2 linked regions of the Streptomonospora nanhaiensis genome follow. The protein of the gene in region 2 interacts with the protein of the main gene of each other region in a pairwise test. Links are inferred from orthologs where the notes say so. Each region holds a gene or a part of one and is shown on either strand. Other genes may lie near its edges. The genes, in order: rpe and eno.

Region 1 (11,771 bases), 1.5 Mb from region 2 along the record:
CTGCCGGGCCGAGGGGTCGGGGCGGTGCGCGCTGCTGGAGCACGTCCAGCACGAGGCCCCGCTCATCGTGCGCCAGGTCGAGGCCACGGTGGCCCACCTGGCGGCCGGCCCGGCGGGCGCCGCCGGGGCCGCCGACCTGCCCGAGCACGCCTGGGACGGCGCCTGGGCGCAGGCCGTCGAACTCGTCTTGGACCCCGAGGCACGCGGGCGGGCGCGGCGCCTGCTGCGCGCCCAGTCCTGGCACCCGCGCCACCGCAGCCCCGCGCCGCTGGTGGACTGGTGGCGCGAGCAGCGCGACACCGGGCTGGGCCGCCGCTCCACCGAGACCGCCACCCACGCGGCGCTGGTGACGGCCAACCTGCTGCTCCCGGTCGCGGTGCGGATGGGCGAGGTCCAGCGCGAGCGCGACCGGCAGGACAGCCGCTCGCGGCGCCGCGACCGCTGGGCCGCGGTGTCGGGCGCGGCGGCCGACCGCTGGGAGCGGGTGCGCGAGCGGCTCAACGCCGGGGTGCCCGGACCGCACGATGCCACCAGGCCCGGCGCACCGCCCGGCCCGTGGGGGGCCGGGCCCTACGGGGCGCCGCTGAGCGAGGCCGACCGCGCCCGCGCCCGCCGCCGCGAGGAGACCGAGCGGCGCCGGGTGGACCGGGGCATGCAGCAGATCGAGCGCGCCATGGGCGCGGGGCGCGCCCGCCGCTTCGCCTACCCGGCCGCCGCGGCGGGGCTGGTCGACGGGCTGGGCCGGGCGCTGCGCGCCGACGGCTTCTACCCCGACCCCGGCGGCCCGTTCGCGGGCGCCTACGAGGGCATGGTGGAGTTCACCGGGCTGCCGCTGGTCTCGGCGGTGGCCGACGCCGCCGGCGCCGTGGTGGGCCTGCTGCCCGGGGCCGTGGCGGAGCAGTGGTGGCCGCCGGTGGTGCTGGCCGCGGTGCTGCTGGTCCTGGGCCGCACGGCGGCGGGCAAGGCGCGCGCCCGGACCCGGCTGATGGCCTACCGCCTGGCGGCGGCAGGGTCGGTGCTGATGCTCATCGTGGCGCTGTCCACGGGCCTGCTGACCCTGGCGGCCGGCGTGCTCATCCCGCTCTACAACGTCTTCGGCTGACCCCGCCCCCGCGCCGGGCCGGGCGCGCCGCGCGGGCGCGGCGCCGGGTGCCAGCGTCGGCGGGGGGACTATGATCGCCCGGGATCGACAACGGAGCGGAGAGGCGGTCTGCGGTGGGCGATGCGATCGAGTTGGCGGCGGGCGGCTACCGGGCCGTCGTCAGCCGCCGCGGAGCGGCGCTGTGCGGCCTGACGCACGAGGGCCGGGACCTGGTGTGGGGGTACCCGCCGGAGCAGGCCCCCGCCTCCTACCAGGGGCAACTGCTGGCGCCCTGGCCCAACCGGATCGCCGACGGCCGCTACCGCTTCGGCGGGCTGGAGCACCGGCTGGAGGTCACCGAGCCCGAGCGCGGCACGGCGCTGCACGGACTGGTGCACGCGGTGCCGTGGCTGCCGGTGGAGATCGCCGGCGACCGCACGACGCTGACCCACCTGATCGACGGCGCCCCGGGCTACCCGTTCCGGCTGGAGCTGAGTGTCACCTACGCGCTGGACGCCGCGGGCGGGCTGGAGGTCGCGGTCGAGGCGCGCAACACCGGCGACGGCGCGGCCCCCTACGGCGTGGGCGCCCACCCCTACCTGCGGGTGCCGCTGCCGCTGGACGACGCGGTGCTGCGCCTGCCGGCAGGTAAGCGCTTGCCGGTCGACGGCCGCCTGCTGCCCGACGGCCCGCCCGAACCGGTCGCCGGCACCGAGCACGACTTCCGCACGCCCCGGCGCATCGGCACGACCGCCTTCGACACCGCGTTCACCGATCTGGAGCGCGATGCCGAAGGGCGGGCGTGGACGGTCCTGGCCGCGGGCGGCCGCGCCGTGGGGGTCTGGGCCGACCGCTCCTACGGCTGGCTCCAGGTGTTCAGCGCCGAGGGGCTGCCCGGCGGCCTGGCGCGCAGCGCGTTCGCGGTGGAGCCCATGACCTGCCCGCCGGACGCGTTCAACTCGGGGACGGACCTGCTGGTGCTGGAGCCGGGGGCCGCGGCCGTGCGGTCGCGGTTCGGCATCTGCGCGGTGGACCCGGGCGAGGTGTAGGTCCCGGCCTCGCGGACCGGGACCGCCCCGCCCGGGGCGGCCGGGATGGGCGGCGGTCGATGGCGGAGTCGCGGGCGCGGCGGGATTTGGGCACGCCCGAAACACGGGGACGAGGGGTCAGCCCGGCTGCGGCGGTGCCGCGTGCGGCGCGTCGAGGGAGTGGCTCAGCCGGGCGAGGTCTTCGGGGGTGTCGATGTCGTCGGGGCTCGCGACGTCGTCGCAGGGGACCGTGGTCACCAGGTGGGAGTAGGCCCGCAGGAACGGCCGGGCGCCGACATCGCCCTCGGCGAGGGCGTGCACGCTCGGCCAGTGCTCGCGGCCCAGCAGGACCGGGTTGCGCAGGTTGCCCGAGTAGGTGGCGACGGCCGCACGGGCGCCGTCGCCGTAGGCGTCGAGCAGCCGGCGCACCGCCGCCGAGGTCACCAGCGGCTGGTCGGCCAGTGCCACGACGACGGCGTCGACCTCCTCGGGCATGGCGTCCAGTCCGGTGCGCAGCGAGGACCCCATGCCCGAGTCCCAGTCCGGGTTGTGCACCGGGGTGGCGTGCTCGACCTCCACCTCGGCGGCACCCGTCACGACGTAGACCGGTGCGCATCCCGCTTCGCGCAGGAGCCGCACCCCACGGTCGACCAACCGCTCCCCGGCCACCTCGATCAGCGCCTTGGGCCGGCCCAGCCGACTCCCCTCCCCCGCGGCCAGCAACAGCCCGGCGATCGACGTGTCGTCGGTGCCGTTCATGCTCTGCTCGCGTGTGGTCATGACGTGATGATGCCACGCCCGCTGCCGCCGGGGACGCGGTCTTCGGGCTCGCTTGCCCAGGCTGCGGGCCGAAATCCGGTGACTCCGGGAGGTTCTGGGCGAACGATCGACGCCGTTACCGGGACAGGCTGACCGGTTCCGGCCGCGTGCGCCCCCGCGGCCGGGGGTGTCGCCGCCGGGGGCGGCGCCGCGCACGGGCCCTGACCCGTGCGCGGCGCCGACGCGACGCCCCTCAGCGGGTGCCCGCGGGTCGGCGCGCGGGCGCGGCCGCGGGGCCGCCGCCGGGCGCGGCCGCGAGCGGGTCGATGTGGATGCGCCCCTCGGTGGCCGACAGGGGGCGGCCGCTGCCGCCCCAGCGGGTCTGGATGAGTTCGGCGGCGATGGAGACCGCGGTCTCCTCGGGAGTGCGGGCGCCGAGGTCCAGCCCGATCGGCGAGCGCAGGCGGGCCAGCCGGTCCTCGGGGATTCCGGCCTCGCGCAGCCGGGCGAGGCGGTCGTCGTGGGTGCGGCGGCTGCCCATGGCGCCGATGTAGCCGGCCGGGGTGCGCAGGGCGACCTCCAGCACCGGGACGTCGAACTTGGGGTCGTGGGTGAGGACGCAGATGGCGGTGCGCTCGTCGATCTGCGCCTCGATCTCGGCGAGGAAGACGTGCGGCCACTTCACGACGACCTCGTCGGCCTTGGGGAACCGCTTGGCGGTGGCGAAGACCGGGCGGGCGTCGCACACGGTCACGCGGTAGCCCAGGTAGGCGCCGATCTCGGTGACGGCCGCCGCGAAGTCGATGGCGCCGAAGACGAGCATGCGGGGCGCGGGCGCGAAGGACTGGACGAACACCTCCAGGTCGTCGCCGCGCCGCTCGCCCTGGGCGCCGTAGCGCAGGATCCCGGTGCTGCCCTGGGCGAGCATGCCGCGGGCGTCGTCGTCGACGGCGGCCTCCAGGCGGCTGCCGCCGAGGTCGCCCTCGGCGCGGTCGGGCCAGATGACGCGGCGGGCGCCCAGGCGCCCGGGGCCGCCCGCGACCGTGGCCACGGCCACCGGGCGGTGCGCCTCGATGTCGGCGATGACCCCGCCCAGGTGCGGGTGGCGGGCGGGGTCGACGGGCTCGACCAGGACGTGCAGGGTTCCGCCGCAGGTCAGGCCGACCGCGAAGGCGTCGTCGTCGCTGACGCCGTAGGTGGCTCTTTGGGCGCGGCCCTCGGCCATGACCTCCTGGGCGAGTTCGTAGACGGCCCCCTCGACGCAGCCGCCGGACACGCTGCCGGCGACCTCGCCGGTGGCGCTGACGGCCATGGCCGCGCCGGGTTCGCGCGGGGAGCTGCGGTAGGTGTCGATGACGGTCGCCAGGGCGAAGGTGTCGCCCGAGGCGTACAGTTCGGCGACGGCCGTGCGGATGTCACGCACGGGCACTCCTTTCCAGGACCCGCCCGCCGGAGGCGGCGGTGGCGGGTGGTTCCGGCGTCTCCGGGACGGGCCCGGACACGAAGCCGTGGGCGGCGCGCGGGCGCGGTCGGCGCGGGCGCTCCCGGTGGGCCGGGGCGGGTTCGGCGCCCTCGCGGCGCTGGACCGGACGGAGCGGGGCAGCGGGGCGGTCGGCGGCGGCCGCGTGCGCGGCACCGCCGGCGGCAATCGTGCGCGCCATGGGCCCGGCCTCCCCCCTCGTTCCTTGGTGGCCAGGCTAGTTGGTTGAAGGCGCGCGCACAGCGGTGTCCACAGGCGCTTTTCCGACCCGCCTGCTCCCTCCCGCCCGGCGCGGCGGCCGCCGCGGTGCGGCCGCCGCGCGGAAGGCGGGGGTCAGGCGGACAGCAGCCCGATGAGGTCGACGATGACGAGGCCCAGGACGGCCGCCCAGATCAGGGCGGCGACAACGGTGATGCGGGGGCGCCGACGGCGGGACGACCCCTGTCGCGTGCGCTCGGTGCGCCGGATCTCGGTGTCCATACCTTTATGACGCAGCGGTGGCGCTCCGTGTTCAACTGATTTTCCCGCGTCTCGGGCGGCCGTGTCGGCGCGGTCCCCGGAGCCCGGCCCACAGCACCGGCCCCGCCCCCGGCGTGAGGAACAGCACCACGGCGGCGACCGCCCGGGGCGCCGTCGGCGAACCGGCCGATGGCGAACCGGGGGCACGTGGTCGTCGCCGCGGGCGGGCGGGCGGCCGGGGAGGGCGCGCGCCGCACGGCCGCGCCTCACGCCGGGCGCGGCGGCTCCTGGGCCTCGCCCCGGTTGCGCAGCAGCGCCTGGAACCGGGCGAGGTTGGTCCGCGCCAGGTCGCCGTCGTTGCTCTGGATGCCCATCACGGCGAGGGTGGAGCCGTCGGCGAGGTCGATGGTGGGCCAGGGCTCGCCCACCGGCATGCGGGCGTCCACGATCTCGGGCCACTCCAGCACGTGGGTGCGGATGCTGTTGACCACGGTGACCCGGGTCTCGGTGGCGGTGAGGCGGGGCCGGGCGAGCAGGTGCATCACCCCGACGCCGACCAGGCCCAGCGCGACCAGGCCCAGCCGGTCGGCCAGCCGCCAGTCCGGCGGCAGCACGACCGCCAGCAGCACCATGGTCACCATGATCACCGCCGCGAGTCCGTAGCCGACGATCCGCATGTTGCGGGGCCGCCAGGTCACCGGCAGGGCCGGAGCGGGCACCTCGGCGGCGGCGTCGTCCACCATGTCGTCTTCTTTCGCGTCTCCAGGCCGCACGCGGCGCCCTTCTCCTCGGTGTGCAACGGGGTGGCGGCGCGCCGACTAGCCCGCCGCGGGTGCGGCCGCGCCCTCGCGCAGGCCGCGCAGCACCACGGCGGTGTCCACGGCCGCGATCGCGGCCTCCCAGCCCTTGTCCTCGTGGCTGCCGGGCAGGCCGGCGCGGTCGCGCGCCTGCTCCTGGGTATCACAGGTGAGCACTCCGTTGCCGATGGGGGTGGACTCCCGCAGCGCGGCCTCGGTCAGGCCGTGGGTGACCGACTGGCAGACGTAGTCGAAGTGCGGGGTGCCGCCGCGGATGACCGCGCCCAGAGCCACGACGGCGTCGTGGGTGCGGGCGAGCTGCTGGGCGACGACCGGGATCTCCACGGCGCCGGCCACCCGCACGACAACGGGTTCGTGCGCGCCGGTGCGGGCGAGCGCCGCGCGTGCGCGCTCGACCATGGGTTCCACCACCTCGGCGTTCCACCGGGTGGCGACGATGGCCACGCGCAGCCCGGAGGCGTCGACGGTGTGCTCGGCGGGGCGTCCTGTTCCGCTCATGGGTGCGTGCTTCCTTGCTGGGGCGCCGCGTGCGCGGCGGTGACGGCGGGGACCGGGCCGGTGCGGGCGCGGCGCGACCGGGTGGCCGGGTGGCCGGGCGGGTCGCGCCGGCGCCGCGCACGGGCGGGGTCAGGTGGCGGCGGCGATCCCGGGCAGGTCGTGGCCCATCCGGTCGCGCTTGGTCTGCAGGTAGCGCAGGTTGTCGGGGGTGACGGCGGTGGGCATGGGGATCCGCTCGGCGACCGCGATCCCGTGTGCGGTCAGCCCCTCGGTCTTGGCGGGGTTGTTGCTGAGCAGCCGCACCGATCTGACGCCCAGGTCGGCCAGGATGTGGGCGCCGGGTGTGAAGTCGCGGGCGTCGGCGGGCAGGCCCAGCTCCAGGTTGGCGTCGACGGTGTCGGCGCCGCCGTCCTGCAGCCGGTAGGCGCGCAGCTTGTGCAGCAGGCCGATCCCGCGCCCCTCGTGGCCGCGCAGGTAGACCAGCACGCCCCGGCCCTCGGCGGCGATGGCCGCCATGGCGGCCTCCAGCTGGGGGCCGCAGTCGCAGCGGTGGGAGCCGAACGCGTCCCCGGTCAGGCACTCCGAGTGCAGCCGCGCCAGGACCTCCGAACCGTCGCCGAGGTCGCCGAACACCAGGGCGACGTACTCGGTGCCGTCGGCGGTGCCCCGGTAGCCCACCGCGCGCCACTCGCCGTGGGCGTTGGGCAGCCGGGTCTCGACCACGCGCTCCACCACGGGGCCGGTGGCGGGGTCGGCGGCGATCCGGGGGGCGTGGGCCTCCAGGCGCTGGAGGTGGGCCACCAGCTGCTCGATGGAGACCACGCGCAGGCCGTGCTCGTCGGCGAAGGCGCGCAGCTGCGGCAGGCGCGCCATGGTGCCGTCGTCGTTGACGACCTCGGCGATGACCGCCGCCGGGCGCATACCGGCCAGGCGGGCGAGGTCGACCGAGGCCTCGGTGTGGCCGCGCCGGGCCAGCACGCCGCCGGGGCGGTAGCGCAGCGGCAGCACGTGGCCGGGCCGCACGAGGTCGGCGGGGCCGGTGGCGGCGTCGGCGAGCAGCGCGACGGTGCGGGCGCGGTCGGCGGCGGAGATTCCGGTGGTGATACCGGAGGCGGCGTCGACGGTGACCGTGTAGGCCGTGCGCATGCCCTCGCGGTTGTCGGTGGTCATCAGCGGCAGCTGGAGGCGGTCCAGGTCCTCGCCCAGCATGGGCGCGCAGACCAGCCCGGAGGTGTGGCGCACCATGAAGGCCATCAGCTCGGGGGTGGCGGCCTCGGCGGCGAAGACGAGGTCGCCCTCGTTCTCGCGGTCCTCGTCGTCCACCACGACCACCGGGCGCCCGGCGGCGATGTCGGCGATCGCGTCGGTGATGTCGTCGAGGACGCCGACACGGGAGGGGGCGGGCTGCTCGGTGGTGGTGCTGGTCATGGCGTGTGCTGCTCCTTGGCCTGCGGTGCGGTGGGTCACGGGGGGCGGGGCGGGGGCGGGCCGGCGGGGACGGCCGGGGGCGCGGGGTCCGCGCCCGGCGCCGGCGGGGCCGGCCATCAGGCGCCCGCCCCGCGGCCGGCGGCGACCAGGCGCTCGACGTACTTGGCGATGACGTCGACCTCCAGGTTCACCGGCGCGCCGATGCCCTTGCGGCCCAGCGTGGTGAGGTCGAGCGTGGTGGGGATGAGGCTGACGGTGAAGTTGTCGGCGCCCACGGAGGCCACGGTGAGGCTGACCCCGTCGACGGCGATGGAGCCCTTCTCGACGACGTAGCGGGCGAGCTCGGCGGGCAGTGAGAAGCGCAGGGTCTCCGAGCGTGACCCGGTGACGCGCTCCAGGACCTCGGCCGTGCCGTCGACGTGGCCCTGCACGATGTGGCCGCCCAGCCGGTCGGAGACCTTGGCGGCGCGCTCAAGGTTGACCGGCGAGCCCGGCACGAGCGCGCCGAGGCTGGAGCGGTCCAGGGTCTCCTTCATCACATCGGCGCGGAACGCGCCGTCGGCGGAGTCGACCACGGTCAGGCACACGCCGTTGACCGCGATGGAGTCGCCGTGCGCGGCGTCGGAGGTCACAACGGGCCCGCGGACGGTGATCCGCGCGGCCTCGCCTGGGGAGTCGCCCGCCTGCTCGATCGCGGCGACCTCGCCCAGTTCTTCGACAATCCCGGTGAACACCTGCCACCCCACCCCTTCGCCTGCTCGAAGGCTCCGGGGATGCGGACGGGCGGACCGGTCCGAGTCGAGGGCGGCGGCCGGGGCCGGGGCGCGTCAGCGGCGCGCCGGGCTCGGCCGAGCCCACGCGCACTGCCTCCCATCCGGACTTTCACCGTCGGTACCGGATTTCCACCGGTTCAACCGGCCGATGGATTCGGCCGGGTCGCGGACTGTCACCGCCGGTTCGGACTTGCACCGACCCCGGAGCACGCGTTTGCTCAACGTCTCTGGCAACAGTGTGCCATGCGGGGTCATTCCCGGCGCGCGGCGGGTCCCTCGGCGGCGCGCTCGGGGGCGGGCCGGCGGGCCAGTCCCGTGAGCACGAACAGTTCGGGCGCGCCCAGCGCGCTCCACAGGGCCACGACCGCGAAGGACGCGAAGTCCACGGCCGCGCCGGCCGCGCCGCCCGCCTCGGGCAGCGCGACGCGCATCACCACCAGCAGCAGCACGATTCCCGAGAGGCCGATCACATAGCGCGCCACCCGCGAGACCAGCGGCCCCGCGGCGCTGTACCAGCCGCGCGCGGCGAGCACGGAGAACCCGGCCAGGCCGCCGAACAGGCCGCCGGCGACGCGGGCCACGTGCTCCACCGAGCCGTCGCCCAGGCCGCGCGGCACGGCACCGGTCCAGTCCTCGGGCGCGCTCCACCCGGCGTGCACCAGGGTCTCCCAGCCCTGGGCGAGCAGCACCGGCCCGGCCGACACCGCCAGCGCCAGCACGACCTGCGCGGCCAGGCCCAGGCGCAGCCACCAGGCGCGCAGGGCGTCCTCGTTGCGGGCGACCGCCCACAGCATGGCGGCGCCCACCAGCCACCCCAGCAGGATGTCGGTGAGGAAGTGCGCGCCCAGGTAGAGGCGGGTGAGGGCGACGGCCAGGACGATCGCGGCGGCGGCGTACCAGGCCCACCGGCGCGCCAGCCGCAGCGCGAGGTAGCCCCACAGCATCAGGGAGTTCTGGGCGTGGCCGGAGGGCGCGCCGAAGGTGTGGGAGGGCGCCAGCGAGCGCACGCCGTGGTGGTACCAGTCGGGGCGGGCGCCGTGCAGGGCGAACTTCAGCAGGCCGTTGACGACGCCGCCGGCGGCCGCCACGAGGTAGGTGCGGGCGCCCAGGCCGGCGCTGACGCTCCAGAACAGCAGCGGGACGAACACCACGAGCAGCGCCTGGGAGCCCAGCAGGCTGACCGCCTCCATGGGCGCCAGCAGCCAGGTGCCCCAGCCCTGGATCCACGCCACGAGGGCGATCTCCGTGTCCCACACCGCGTCCATGGCCACCTCGCGAAGGTCGAGGGCCTGGAGCGTGCCCGCCGGCGCGGCTCCCAAACGACCCCGCCGCCGTCCAGACCCGGTGTCAGGGGCCGATGGTAGACGGCGCGGGGCGGATCACCCAAACGTCGCGCGCGAACACCCGCGGGCGACCGGCCCGCGTGCGGGAGGGCGGCTACCCGGCCTGCGCGGCGGCCTTCTCGGCCTGGGCGCGCAGCGCGTCGACGGCCGCGGCGGGGTCGTCGGCGCCGTAGACGGCGGATCCGGCGACGAACACGTCGGCCCCGGCGGCGGCCGCGCGCTCCACGGTCTCGGGGCTGACCCCGCCGTCGACCTGGAGCCACACCGAGCCGCCGGTGCGCGAGATGAGCTGCCGGGCGGCGCGGATCTTGGGCAGCACGAGGTCGAGGAACCGCTGCCCGCCGAACCCGGGCTCGACGGTCATCAGCAGCAGCATGTCGACCTCGCCGATCAGGTCGGCGTAGGGGTCCAGGGCGGTGGCCGGGTTCAGCGCCAGCCCGGCGCGGGCGCCCTGGGCGCGGATCTCGCGCAGGGTGCGCACGGGCGCGCCGGCGGCCTCGGCGTGGATGGTGACGCTCTGCGCGCCGGCCTCGGCGTAGGCGGGGGCCCAGCGGTCGGGGTCCTCGATCATCAGGTGGCAGTCCAGGGGGACGCTGACGGCCTTCAGCAGCGACTCCACGACCGGCAGGCCCAACGTGAGGTTGGGGACGAAATGGTTGTCCATGACGTCGACGTGCAGCCAGTCGGCGGAACCGGCGACCGCCTCGGCCTGCTCGGCGAGGCGGGCGAAGTCGGCGGAGAGGATGCTGGGTGAGATCTGGATTGCCACGCCGCCGAGTCTAGTCGCGGGCGCGCGGGCGCGGCCCGCGCCGGCCGCCCGCCCGCCTCAGCGCTTGCGCAGCAGCGCCAGGAACATGGCGTCGGTGCCGTGGCGGTGCGGCCAGAACTGCGCGTAGGCGCCGTCGGGCCCGGCCGCGGCGCCGGAGACCTCGGGCAGGTGGTCGGCGGCGCGCAGCGGCTCGGCGTCGGCGCGGTCGGCGAGCACCGCCGCGACGGTCCCGGTGGTCTCGGGCAGGTGCGGCGAGCAGGTCACGTAGGCCACCACCCCGCCGGGGCGGGCGGCGTCCAGGGCGCGGTCCAGCAGGGCGCGCTGCAGGGGCGCGAGCCCGGCGGCGGTCTCGGGGGTGCGCCGCCAGCGCGACTCGGGGCGGCGGCGCAGCGCGCCCAGGCCGGTGCAGGGGGCGTCGACCAGGACCCTGTCGAACGCGCCGTCGCGCCAGGCCGGGCTGGTGGAGTCGGCCACGACGACGCGCCCGGCGTCGCGCACCGAGCGCTCGACCGCCTGGGCGACGAGCCCGGCGCGGGCGGGCTGGATCTCGGCGGCCAGCAGCCGGGCCTCGCGCTGGCCCGCGAGCCCGGCCAGCAGGCCGGCCTTGCCGCCGGGGCCGGCGCAGGCGTCCAGCCACAGGGAGTCGGGGCCCTCCACGGGCACCCGGGACAGCGCCAGCGCCACGAGCTGGCTGGCCTCGTCCTGCACGGCCGCGCGGCGCTGGCGGACCTCGCGCAGGCCGGCGGGGTCGCCTTCGGCCAGGTAGGCGGCGTGGGGCGAGTAGCGGGCCGCGGTGGCGCCGCCCGCCACGAGGTCGGCGACCGAGGCGCGGCCGGGTTTGGCGACGAGCGTGACCTGGGGGCGCTCGTTGTGGGCGGCGAGCAGCCGCTCGGTCTCGGCGAGCGCGGCGGGTCCGGCCGCGGGGTCCTCGCCCAGGGCGGCGGCCAGTGCCTCGACGATCCAGCGGGGGTGGCTGTGCACGACGGAGAGGTGTCCGACGGGGTCGGCGGCGCGGTCGGGGGCCACCACCTCCAGCCAGGCGGCGAGGTCGCGGGCGGCGACCTTGCGCAGCACCGCGTTGGCGAAGCGGCTGCGGTGGTGGCCGATGACGCGGCGGGCGAGGTCGACGGTGGCGCTGACGGCGGCGTGCGGCGGGATGTTGGTGGACAGCAGTTGGTGGGCGCCCAGCCGCAGCACGGGCAGCACCTCGGCGTCCACGGACTTCAGCGAGCGGTCGACGCAGGCGTCGAGCACGGCGTCGTAGGTGCCCTGGCGGCGCAGCGCGCCGTAGGTGAGCTCGGTGGCCAGCGCGGCGTCGCGCCCGCTGATTCCGCG
Region 2 (11,654 bases):
CGCCGCCCGGCCCCAGCCCGGCGAGCCGTTGGCGCAGCGCCCGCGCGCCCGCCAGGTGGGCGAGGGAGTGGGCGTGCTCGGCCAGGCCGGGGACGCCCTCGGGGTCGGCGGTGCTGCCGAGGGCGTAGACGAGCGTGTCGTAGGCCAGTTCGCGCCCGCCCGCCGCGCTGTCCCCGGCCGCCTCCAGCCGCACCCGCCGCCGCTCGGGATCGAGGGCCGCGACGCGGCCGACCACGAGGTCGATCCCGGTGCCGCGCAGCAGCCGGGGCAGCGACGGCAGGCGGACGTCCTGCCCGGCGGCGACCTGGTGCAGCCGCACGCGCTCCACGAACCGCTCCGAGGCGTTGACGAGCCGCACCCGGACCGGTTCGCCGCGCAGTTCGGCCGCGAGTCGCCGCGCCGCGCTCAGGCCCGCGTAGCCCGCGCCGAGGATGAGGATGTCGTGCATGGCGGCCGCCCTTTCGTCGTCGTCGGTTGCCGCCTCTTGAACCGGCGGGCACGGCCGAACCTGACAGGGTGCGATGTGATCCGCGTCATATCCGCGCCGCGTCGGCGCCGCCCGCGGCCTGGGCGGCGACGTAGCGCAGCTTGTCGGGGTTGACCACCGTGCGCACGGCGGTGACCAGGCCGCCGTGGATCTCCAGCACCATGGCGGCCACGCCCCGGCCCTCGGACAGCGCCACGAACCCGGGCTGGCCGTTGACCTCGGCGGCCGCCACCTCCAGCCGCGGCAGTTGGCGGGTGGTCCAGGAGAGCAGGTAGCGGGCCACCCGCTCGACGCCGCGGACGGTCTTGCGGGCGGCGTGGACCCGGCCGCCGCCGTCGGACTGGGCGACCACGTCGGCGTGCAGCAGCCGCTCCAAAGCGGCGACGTCGCCCTCGCGCGCCGCGCGCAGGAACTCCTCGGCGGTCCGGCGGGCCTGGTCGTCGGTGACGCTGAAGCGCGGCCGGTCGGCCTCGATGCGCGAGCGCGCGCGGTGGTAGAGCTGCTGGGAGTTGGCCTCCGACAGCTCCAGCACCGCGGCGATCTCGCGGTGGGGGTAGGCGAACGCCTCGCGCAGCACGAAGACCGCGCGCTCGGCCGGTGTCAGCCGCTCCAGCAGCGCGAGCACGGCCATCGACACCGTCTCGCGGCGCACCGCCGCCTCCTGGGGGTCGGTGTCGGGCGCGGCGGTCACCACGGGCTCGGGCAGCCAGGGGCCGGGGTAGGTCTCGCGCACGGCGCGGGCGGAGGTCAGGCGGGTGCGGCAGAGGTTCACCAGGACTGCGGTGAGCCAGGCGGCGGGGACCTCGACCCGGCAGTGATCGGCGCCCACCCAGCGCAGGTAGGTGTCCTGGACGGCGTCCTCGGCCTCGGCGACGGAGCCGAGCATGCGGTAGGCGATGGCGAACAGGCGGGGCCGCTGCTCCTCGAACGCCCGGGTGTGGGCCGTGGCCGCCTCTGGCATGGCGCCAGCGTAGCGCGGGGCGCCGACGGCTCCGGGCCGGGGCGGGGCGGCGCTGTGGGGGCGGCGCGACCGCGCCGGATGCGGTGGGGGTGCCCCCGGTCGGACTCGAACCGACACTTGTGACCCTTTTAGGGGGCCTGCCTCTACCATTGGGCTACGAGGGCGGCACCATCATACCGGCGCCCGACGTTTCAGCGGGTTTCGCACCGCTTCGGCCTGTCAACATACGAAACGGCCGGTCCCCGGGGTAGGGACCGACCGTTTTCGCTGCTCAGGCCGGAGGCTAGCTCACGCGGCGCAGCAGCCGGCCGTTCTCGACCTGCGGGCCGCTGGCGCTCTCGAACGCCTGGCGCGGGGCGTCCATGTCGGGCAGGGCCGCGAAGTCGCGGCGCAGGAAGAACCCGATCGTCCAGTCCGCCAGCACCCGCACCTTGCGGTTGAAGGTCGGCACCGCGTAGAGGTGGTAGGCGCGGTGCGCGTACCACGCCAGCCGCCCGGTCAGCTTGACGCGGCCGAACATCTGGGCCGCGCCCTTGTGCAGGCCGAGTCCGGCCACCGCGCCCAGGTTCTTGTGCCGGTAGGGCGTCATCGGCTTGCCGCGCAGCGCCGCGATCACGTTGTCCGCCAGCACCGGGGCCTGGCGCACGGCGTTCTGGGCGTTGGGCGGGTAGAAGCCGCCGTTGCCGTCGGGCACCTGGGCGTTGTCACCGCCCGCGAACGCGTTCTCCACGCCGTTCACGGTGAGGTACTCGCTGGTGTCGACGTGCCCCTTGGGGCCGAGCGGCAGGTCGCCCGCCTGCACCACCGGGCTGGGCTTGACACCGGCGGTCCACACCAGCGTGCCGGCGTCGAACTCGGTACCGTCGCTGAGCTTGATGCGCTGGTCGACCGCCGACTCCAGGAAGGTCGACAGCCGGACGTCGATCCCGCGCCGCTTGAGCTGGTTGAGCACCCGCTCGCCAACGTCGGGGCCGACCTCGGGCAGGATGCGGTCGGCGGCCTCGATGAGGTAGAAGCGCAGGTCCTCGACGCCGATCGAGGGGTAGATGCGCGTGGCGTCGCGGGCGAGGTCCTCCAGCTCGGCGATCGCCTCGGCGCCGGCGAACCCGCCGCCCACGAAGACGAAGTTGAGCGCCTTGCGGCGGATCTCGGGGTCGTCGGTGGAGTCGGCGATGTTGAGCTGGTCCAGCACGTGGTTGCGCAGGAACGCGGCCTCTTCGACCGTCTTGATGCCGATACCCCACTCGGCCAGCCCGGGGATGGGCAGGGTGCGGGACACGGCGCCGGCGGCCATGACGATGTAGTCGTAGGAGATGGCGCGCGGTTCGCCGACCGTGGGCTCGAAGTCGACGCTGCGGTTGGCGTGGTCGATGCGCACCACGCGGCCGGTGAGGACGCGGACGCGGTCGAAGACGTGGCGCAGGGGCACGACGACGTTGCGGGGGGAGATGCTGCCGGCCGCGATCTCCGGGAGGAACGGCTGGTAGGTCATGTAGGAGTTGGGGTCGACGACCGTGATGCGGGCCTCGCCCGCCCCCAGCTTCTTCTCCAGCCGCTTCGCGGTGTACATGCCGAGGTAGCCGCCGCCGACGATGAGAATGTGCGGGATCTCCGACTCATCGCCGCCGCCGTGTACCAGGCGGTAGTTCCTGTGTTCGGTCATCGTGCACCCACCTTTGAATCCCGTTGCCCCAGACCTTGAGCGCCAAGATCGGTAAGTCTCTGGTTGATCGGCACGTTCCCGTCGGCGTTCGGCGGAAAGAATGCCCTTCCTTGGCAAGAGCGGGAGGGTTCTCCTCGCCCTCGCTTGTGCATTCTTTCACAAGCCCCTCGTAACACGAAAGGGACACCAAGGACAGGTTTAGACCATCCCACGGCGGCTCAAACCAGAGTTTCCGCAGGTCAGAGTGCTTGTGAAGGCTTTCACGTAGTCCTCGCCGGGTGACACGTCTCACCCGGCTCCGGCCTCGACTCCGCCCGGGAACAGCGCAACGCCGCAGGCAGGGGGCGGGGCTGTGCGATCGGCCAGAGGCCCCGGTGGGGCGGGAGCGCCGGCGGCGCGCCGGAGGGGCGCGCGCCCCGCGCACACCCGCGGCGCCGCGCGGCCGAACCGGTGCGCGACCAGGGTCGCACGGGGGGTCCCGCTCCGGTCCGCTACTCCTCGCCGCCCAGCGACAGCCCCCACGCGATCCCGTCGAGGATGTCCTGCTCGCTGGCCACGAACCCGGCCGCGCCGGTGCGCGCGACCACGCGCGACAGGATCAGCGCGCCCGCGCCGATCACGTCCACCCGGCCCGGGTGCATGACCCCGATCTCCGACCGCCGCTCGTGCGGCATGGCCAGCAGCTCCCGCGCGATGCGGTGGGCGTCCTCGGCCGGCACCCACGCGCGGTGGATCCGCTCGGGGTCGTACTCGGGCAGGTCCAGCGCTATGCCCGCCACGGTGGTGGCGGTGCCGGCCACGCACACCAGCGTGCCGGCCTCGGCCAGCGGCACCGCCTCGGCGGCGGCGTCCAGCGCGGCGTCGATGTCGGCGGTCGCGGCGGCGATCTGCTCGGCCGTGGGCGGGTCGTCGGTGAGGTGCCGCTCGGTCAGCCGCACGCAGCCGATGTCGACCGAGCGCGAGACCCGCACCGCGCCCGCGTCCTGGGGCGGGTTCTCCGGATCGGCCCAGCCCAGGACGAACTCCGTGGAGCCCCCGCCGATGTCGACGACGAGGAACGGCGGCGTGAACCCGGTCCCGGCCGCGCCGTCGCCCGCCTCCAGTTCGGCGGTGGCGCCGATGAAGGACAGCTCCGCCTCCTCCTCGCCGCTGATGACCTCGGGCTCCACGCCGATGATCTCGCGCACGCCCGCGACGAACTCGGCGCGGTTGGCGGCGTCGCGGGTGGCGCTGGTGGCGACCATGCGCACCGACTCCGGCCCCGGTTCGATACCGCTGTCGCGCATCAGCTTGGCGTACTCGCGCAGGGCGGCGAAGGTACGCTCCAGCGCCTCGGGGGCGAACTCGCCGGTGCGGTCCACGCCCTGGCCCAGGCGGACGACCTCCATGCGGCGGTCGATGTCGACCAGCCGGACCTCGTCGTCGGAGAGCCCCACGACCCCGGCGACCAGCAGCCGGATGGAGTTGGTGCCGCAGTCGATGGCGCCGACCGTGGCGGTGTGGCCGTCGTCGGCGCCCTGCGGCCGGTCGTCGTGCTGCTGCGGGCTCACGTGGCGGCTCCCTCGCTGTCGTCGTCCCGGTGGTCCCGGTGGTCCCCGTCGCCCTCGGCGCCCGGCTCCTCGGGCACGCACGGCCCCTCGGCCCACCACGCGCCCAGCGCCTCCAGCGCCTCGCGGCCGAAGGGGTTGGCCCCCGGCCGCGCCAGCTCGTGCGCGACCAGGGCGTGCAGGCACTTCACGCGTTCGGGCATGCCGCCCGCGCTCTGCATGCCCTCGGGCAGCGGCGCCGAGCCGTCGCGGCGGGTCTGCTCGTCGCGCTCGGCGATGTAGTCGCGGTGCGCCCGCTCGTAGGCCGCCTTCAGGTCGGGATCCTCGGCCAGGCGCTCCTGCATGCGGCGCATCGTCCCGCTCGCCTCCAGCGTGCCGATGGCCGAGGCCGCGCGCGGGCAGGTGAGGTAGTAGAGCGTGGGGAACGGCGTGCCGTCCTCCAGACGCGGCGCGGTGCGCACGACGTCGGGTCGGCCGCAGGGGCAGCGGTGGGCCACGGCGCGCAGGCCCCGCGGCGGGCGGCCCAGCTGGGCGTGGACGGCGGCGGTGTCGGCGGCGCTGACGTGGGTGTCGGCGGCGGGTTCGGCGGAGTTCATCGCGGTTTCAGCCTAGTCGCCCGGCGCCGCGCGGCACGCACGCCGGGGGCGCCTTTGGCGGCCGCGCTGCGGGGCGCGGGATCAGCGGGGCCGCCCGCCGGGGTCGCCGCCGGAGCCCTGGGGGCGGTCGGCCTCCAGCACCGACAGCCACAGGCGGGTGAACCACGGCTCGCCGGTGCCCTCGGCCTGCTGCTCCTCCTGCTCGTCGTCCTGGGAGACCACGACGTAGGCGCGCTCGCCGGGGTACTGGTAGTGCAGGCGGGTGCGGGCCGCGCGCTCGATGAAGGTGGGGTCCTGGAGCTGCTCGCGGCGCTCCCGCAGCTGCTCGACGCTCTGCTGGGCGCGCGCCTGCTCCTCGCGCAGTTCGGCGATGCGCGCCCGCTGGGCCAGGTACTCGCGCAGCGGGTAGGCCAGGCTCAGCGCGATGACGCAGATCACCAGCGCCAGGATCGCGGCGCGGCTGGTGAGGGCGGGGCGGGGACGGCCGCCGCGCGCGCCGCCTCCGGAGCCTCCGGGCGTGCCCGCACCGCCGCTCGCGCCGCTTTTGCCGGGCTTACCGGATTTACCGCCTCCGGATCCGCCGCCGCTGCCGCCCTTGCCCGGCGGGCGGCGGCCGCCGCCCGCCGCGGGCTCGGCCGCGCCGCGGCGCGGTGCGGCGGCCTTGCGGGCGGCGGTGTCGCGCTTGCCGCGCGCGGCCGGGGCGGGTTCGCGCCCCGGCCGCGCCGCGCGTTCGGCGGCACCGGAGGCCGGCGGCCGCGCCTTCTTCGGGCGGGGCCGCCTCGGCTGCTCTGGCACCTCGGGCATAACCGGACAGGCTAGTCCTGCGGGCGGAACCGCGGGAAGGCCGACACGCCGGCGTAGAGCGCGGCGTCGTCCAGTTCCTCCTCGATGCGCAGCAGCTGGTTGTACTTGGCGACGCGCTCGCTGCGGGCCGGGGCGCCGGTCTTGATCTGGCCGGCGTTGGTGGCCACCGCGATGTCGGCGATGGTGGTGTCCTCGGTCTCGCCGGAGCGGTGCGAGATCATCGCGGTGTAGCCGCTGCGCTGGGCCAGGGAGACCGCGTCCAGGGTCTCGGTCAGCGTGCCGATCTGGTTGACCTTGACCAGCAGCGAGTTGGCGGCGCCCTCCTCGATGCCGCGGCGCAGCCGCTCGGGGTTGGTCACGAACAGGTCGTCGCCGACGATCTGCAGCCGCGAGCCCAGCGTGGCGGTGAGCTGGGTCCAGCCGGCCCAGTCCTCCTCGTCGAGGGGGTCCTCGATGGAGACCAGCGGGTAGGAGTCGGCCAGCTCGGTGTAGTAGGCGGCCATCTCCTCGGCGCTGCGCGACTTGCCCTCGAAGTTGTAGACGCCATCGGAGCAGAACTCGGTGGCGGCGACGTCGAGCGCGAGCGCGATGTCGCGGCCGGGGGTGTAGCCGGCCTTCTGGATCGCCTCGATGATGAGGTCCAGGGCGGCGCGGTTGCTGTCGAGGTTGGGGGCGAACCCGCCCTCGTCGCCGACGCCGGTGGCCAGGCCGTGGCCCTTGAGCACCGACTTGAGCGCCTGGTAGACCTCGGCGCCCCAGCGCACGGCCTCGCGGAAGCTCGCGGCGCCCACGGGGGCGATCATGAACTCCTGGATGTCGACGTTGGTGTCGGCGTGGGCGCCGCCGTTGAGGATGTTCATCATCGGCACCGGCAGCACGTGGGCGTTGGGCCCGCCGATGTAGCGGAACAGCGGCAGCCCCGAGGTCTCGGCGGCGGCGTGGGCCACGGCCAGCGAGGCGCCCAGGATGGCGTTGGCCCCGATCTTGGACTTGTCGGGGGTGCCGTCCAGCTCGATGAGGGCGCGGTCGATGAGCCGCTGCTCCTCGGGCGCGAAGCCGATCAGCTCGTCGGCGATGTCGTCGTTGACGGCGGCCACCGCCTTCTCGACGCCCTTGCCGCCGTAGCGGTCGCCGCCGTCGCGCAGCTCGACCGCCTCGAACTGGCCGGTGGACGCGCCGCTGGGGACCGCCGCCCGCGCGGTCGTCCCGTCGTCGAGCAGGACCTCGACCTCGACCGTCGGGTTACCGCGGGAGTCGAGGATCTCCCGCGCCTGCACTGCCTCGATCGACGACAACGTTGCAACTCCTTTGTTTCGGGTCCGTTCCCGGCTGGAGCGGCGACGCGGAGGGGGCGCCGAAGGCGCCCGCCCGGCGCGCTCCGCCCGCGCGCCTTGCACCGCCGCGGGCGTGGGCGATGGGCGCGGACCGCGCGGGAGCGGCGCCGCTGCGCCGGTCCGGGGCGCGGGCGCCCACCAACGCCACCCTAGCGACCCGGGGCCGCGGGGTCTTCCCCCACCACCGGAAATTGGTCTAGTCCACAACCGGCCGTCACCCGGGCGGGGACGGGAGGGCGGCCGACCGGGCATTCCGGGTCCCCTCACCCGCCGGGACCTGCGCCGACGCGGCGGCGCGCCGGCGGCGCTTATCCCACAATCTCTGTCGGTTTCATTGGCATGGATCCCTACTAAAGAGGTATAAACGGTGGAGTCGCCATGACACCCGGATGAGGAAGGCCCGCCGCTTATGCAGACCCTCGTCCTCCTGGGGTTCGTCGGCCTTCTGGCGCAACTCATCAACGGCAGCCTGGGCATGGGCTACGGCATCACCACCACCACGTCCCTGCTGGTCATGGGCACCACTCCGGCCGTGGCGTCGGCCACCGTCAACCTCTCCCAGGTGGGCTCCCAGATCGCGTCGGGGTTCGCCCACTGGCGGTTCGGCAACGTCGACTGGGCCGTGGTGTGGCGCTACGCGCTGCCCGCCGCCATCGGCGCGTTCGTCGGCGCGCTGCTGCTCAGCCGGCTGTCCACCGAGTCCGCGGCGCCGCTGATGTCGGGCATCCTGGTGGTCCTGGGCGTCTACCTGCTGGCCCGCTTCACTTTCCGGGCGCTGCCGCGCCCCCGCGTCGACCGCCCGCTGCGCAGCCCGTTCCTGGCGCCGGTGGGCCTGCTCGCCGGGTTCCTCAACTCCACTGGCGGCGGCGGCTCGGGCCCCGTGGGCACCTCCGCGCTGCTGGCCAGCGGCCGGCTGGAGCCGCGCAAGGTCATCGGCTCGGTCAGCGTGGCCGAGTCGGCGGTGGTCGTCGCCGGAAGCGCGGGGTTCGCCATCGGCCTGGGCATGGAGGGCATCAACCTCCCCTGGGTGGCGGTGCTGCTGCTCGGCGGCCTGCTGGCCGCGCCCGTCGCCGCCTGGCTGGCCAGCCACGTGCCGGCCCGCATGCTCGGCTCGGTCGTGGGCGGGCTGATCGTCTTCACCAACGTCCGCGTGCTCATGGAGAGCGCCGGCCTCACCGGCTCCCCCGGCGCCGTCGCCGCCGTCTACACCGCCGTGGCGCTGGTGTGGGCCGCCGCCGTCGGCTGGTCGCTCCGCGCCCACCTGGCCGAACGCCGCGAGAACCACTGCGCCGCCTCGGCCACCGAGCACTTCGCCGCGGCCGACGCCCGCGACTGACCCCGACCGGCCGCCGCCAAAACCGGGCAACCGGGTTTCTTTCCGCCCTGAGAGGGCAGAAAGCCAACCGGTCGGACGCGCCCCCGCGGCCCGCCCGTATCATCCGCCCTCGCACACCCGTCACCCCGCTCACCAGGGCCGCCGCCCTGACGGCACCGGGCGGGGCACCAACGCAGACGTCCAAGGCGAGGCGGAATGGCCACACCCGCGACCCGCGCAGCCGCCCGGCGGCCCGCCGGCACCCGGCCCGCGCGGCGCCGCGCCCTCGAACTCCTGCTGATCGCCGCCGCCGTCGGCGTGTCGGGGCTGGCGCTCGCGCTGGCCGGGCTCCAGGTCGAGGGCCGCCTGCCCGACCGCCTGGCGCTCTACACCGGTACCCTCGGCGCGCTGGCCGGGGCCGCCCACGTGGTCCTGCGCTCGCTGGCGTCCTGGGCCGACCCGCTCATCCTGCCGCTGGCCACCGTGCTCAACGGGATCGGCATCACCGCCATCTGGGCGCTGCACGCCGCCAACGGCACCGGCCCGGCCGAGGCCGACCGCCAACTGCTGTTCACCGCCGTGGGCGTGGCCGCGCTCGTGGGGGTCCTCGCGCTGGTCCGCCGCCCGCTGCCGCTGCGCCGCTACCCCTACCTCACCGCCGCCGCCGGTCTGGCGCTGATCCTGCTGCCGGTGCTGCCGTTCGTCGGCATCGAGGTGTTCGGGGCGCGCCGCTGGCTGGGGTTCGGCGACCACACCTACACGGTGCAGCCCTCGGAGTTCGCCCGGGTGCTGCTGATCGTCTTCCTGGCCGGCTACCTGGGCCGCAACCGCGACGTGCTGGCGCTGACCGCCAGCCAGGTGCGGCTGGGCCCGGTGAAGGTCTTCAGCCTGCCGCGCATGCGGGTGCTGGGGCCGATGACCTCGGCGTGGGCGGCGGCCATCCTGATCCTGGTGGCCACCCGCGACCTGGGCACCTCGCTGGTGCTCTTCAGCGTCTTCCTGGCGATGCTCTACGCCGCCACCGGGCGCAAGTCCTGGGTGGGCATCGGCCTGGCCATGTTCCTGGCCGGAGCGTGGGCGGCGTGGCTGATCTTCTGGCACGTGCGCCAGCGGGTGACCATCTGGATCGACCCGTTCGACCCCGAGGTCTACCGCGCGGTCGGCGGCAGCCGGCAACTGGTCCAGGGACTGTTCGCGCTGGCCGACGGCGGGCTGCTGGGCATCGGGTTCGGCGGCGGCCGCGCCGCCGGGATCTTCGCCGCCGACAGCGACCTCATCCTGGTGTCGATCGGCGAGGCCTACGGCCTGGCCGGGCTGTCGGCGGTCGTGCTGCTGCTGGCGATGCTCACCCAGCGGGGGTTCGCCGCCGCGCTGGCGGCCCGCGACGCCATCTCCCAGCTCACCGCCGCCGGGTGCGCGTTCCTGCTGGCCTTCCAGACGTTCGTGGTGCTGGGCGGGGTCACCCGGCTCATCCCGCTGACCGGCATGACCACCCCGTTCCTGGCCGCCGGCGGGTCCTCGCTGGTCTCGACGTGGATGATCGTGGCGCTGTGGCTGCGCATCAGCGACAGCGCGCGCCGGCCCCGCACGCCGGCGCCCCCGGCCGGGGCGGCCGAGGCCGACACCGGCGCCGTGCGGCTGCTCAGCTCCAGTAGCCGCGCCACTGCTCGGGAGTGAGCGCGCGGGGATCACGGCCGTCGGCGCGCGCCCGGGCCTCGGCCGCGCGCACCCGCTCGTCGAACCGGCGCGCCGCCGACCGCAGGTCCAGCTCGGGGTCGGCCTCGCGGCGGCGCTCGGCGTCGACCGCGGCGAACAGGGCGCCGCCGGGGCCGCCGTCGTCGGCCACCAGGTCCTCGGGCAGGCCGTTGCGCACCGCCCGCTTCTGCAGCTCATAGGCCAGCAGCGCCGCGGGCTGGCCGAAGGGCACGCCCTCCAGGATGGAGGCGTCGTGCTGGCCCTTGGCGGCGCGCTCGGCCGCCTTGATGGTCTCCCAGTTCGCGCGGACCTCGTCGGCGCCGGCCACCTCCCGGCCGCCGAAGACGTGCGGGTGGCGGCGGGTGAGCTTGTCGATGATCGCGTCGGCGACGTCGTCCACCGTGAACCCGTCGGCGCCGCGCTCCTCGGCGACCCGGGAGTGGAAGACCACCTGGAGCAGGACGTCGCCCAGCTCCTCGCGCAGCGTGGCGTAGTCGCCCTCCTCGATGGTCTCCAGGGTCTCGTAGGCCTCCTCGATGAGGTACTTGGCCAGCGACTCGTGGGTCTGGGCGGCGTCCCACGGGCAGTCGCGCCGCAGGGTGTCCATGACCCGCACCAGCTCCAGCAGCCGGTGCCCGCGCGGCGGGCCCCCGGCGGCCTCGCGGTCGGTCGGGCTCGGCTCGCTCATGGCGGTGCTCCCTGCTCCCTGTGCTCGCTGCGGGTGTCGTGGGGTGGATGGGCGGGGTGTGCGGCGGCGCCGGGCGTCACGAGGGGTCGGCGGGCAGCCAGCCGCCGGCGCGCAGCGCGGCCAGCACCTCGGCCACCGACTCCTCCACCGTGCGGTCCTCGGTGGTGACCACCAGGTCGGCGTCGGCGGGCTCCTCGTAGGGGTCGGAGATCCCGGTGAACTCGGGGATCTCGCCCGCGCGGGCCTTGGCGTAGAGGCCCTTGCGGTCGCGCGCCTCGCACACCTCCAGCGGTGTGGCCACGTGCACCAGGAAGAAGTCGCCGGTCTCCTCGACCATCGCCCGCACCTCGGCGCGGGTGGCGGCGTAGGGGGCGATGGGCGCGCACACCGCCACGCCGCCGTGCCGGGTGATCTCGGCGGCGACGTAGCCGATGCGCCGGATGTTGAGGTCGCGGTCGGCGCGGGAGAACGTCAGCCCGGCCGACAGCAGGCGGCGCACCACGTCGCCGTCGAGCAGGCTGAGCGTACGGCCGGAGCGGCGGATGCCCTCGGCCACCCCCCGCG

The links.
Region 1: the proteins of eno (region 2) and rpe interact in binary tests that used the Escherichia coli proteins (3 or more experiments, as listed by UniProt). The link is inferred for Streptomonospora nanhaiensis from one-to-one orthologs.

What each region holds. Positions count from the first base shown.
Region 1 is NZ_JACCFO010000001.1:1,297,664-1,309,434, forward strand. The notes cover bases 8,600-11,597. They hold rpe (ribulose-phosphate 3-epimerase), read right to left. Parts: upstream 10,437-11,597; coding sequence 9,762-10,436; downstream 8,600-9,761. Other genes in these bases: HNR12_RS05660 (phosphatase PAP2 family protein), read right to left, coding at 8,600-9,643; HNR12_RS05670 (transcription antitermination factor NusB), read right to left, coding at 10,494-11,597. In the rest of the region: HNR12_RS05615 (protein kinase domain-containing protein), read left to right, coding at 1-1,102; HNR12_RS05620 (aldose epimerase family protein), read left to right, coding at 1,216-2,130; HNR12_RS05625 (nucleotidyltransferase family protein), read right to left, coding at 2,248-2,889; HNR12_RS05630 (XdhC family protein), read right to left, coding at 3,122-4,291; HNR12_RS05635 (hypothetical protein), read right to left, coding at 4,682-4,828; HNR12_RS05640 (PH domain-containing protein), read right to left, coding at 5,074-5,550; ribH (6,7-dimethyl-8-ribityllumazine synthase), read right to left, coding at 5,626-6,123; HNR12_RS05650 (bifunctional 3,4-dihydroxy-2-butanone-4-phosphate synthase/GTP cyclohydrolase II), read right to left, coding at 6,253-7,551; HNR12_RS05655 (riboflavin synthase), read right to left, coding at 7,668-8,285; more of HNR12_RS05660, read right to left, coding at 8,576-8,599; more of HNR12_RS05670, read right to left, coding at 11,598-11,771. UniProt on the Escherichia coli protein: Catalyzes the reversible epimerization of D-ribulose 5-phosphate to D-xylulose 5-phosphate.
Region 2 is NZ_JACCFO010000001.1:2,764,866-2,776,519, forward strand. Bases 5,212-8,092 are described here. They hold eno (phosphopyruvate hydratase), read right to left. Parts: upstream 7,354-8,092; coding sequence 6,070-7,353; downstream 5,212-6,069. Other genes in these bases: HNR12_RS11865 (DUF501 domain-containing protein), read right to left, coding at 5,212-5,254; HNR12_RS29515 (septum formation initiator family protein), read right to left, coding at 5,336-6,058; HNR12_RS11880 (sulfite exporter TauE/SafE family protein), read left to right, coding at 7,802-8,092. Also shown: HNR12_RS11840 (NAD(P)/FAD-dependent oxidoreductase), read right to left, coding at 1-448; HNR12_RS11845 (RNA polymerase sigma-70 factor), read right to left, coding at 534-1,448; HNR12_RS11855 (NAD(P)/FAD-dependent oxidoreductase), read right to left, coding at 1,732-3,111; HNR12_RS11860 (Ppx/GppA phosphatase family protein), read right to left, coding at 3,603-4,661; more of HNR12_RS11865, read right to left, coding at 4,658-5,211; more of HNR12_RS11880, read left to right, coding at 8,093-8,728; HNR12_RS11885 (FtsW/RodA/SpoVE family cell cycle protein), read left to right, coding at 8,924-10,384; mazG (nucleoside triphosphate pyrophosphohydrolase), read right to left, coding at 10,350-11,090; cysC (adenylyl-sulfate kinase), read right to left, coding at 11,167-11,654. UniProt on the Escherichia coli protein: Catalyzes the reversible conversion of 2-phosphoglycerate (2-PG) into phosphoenolpyruvate (PEP). It is essential for the degradation of carbohydrates via glycolysis.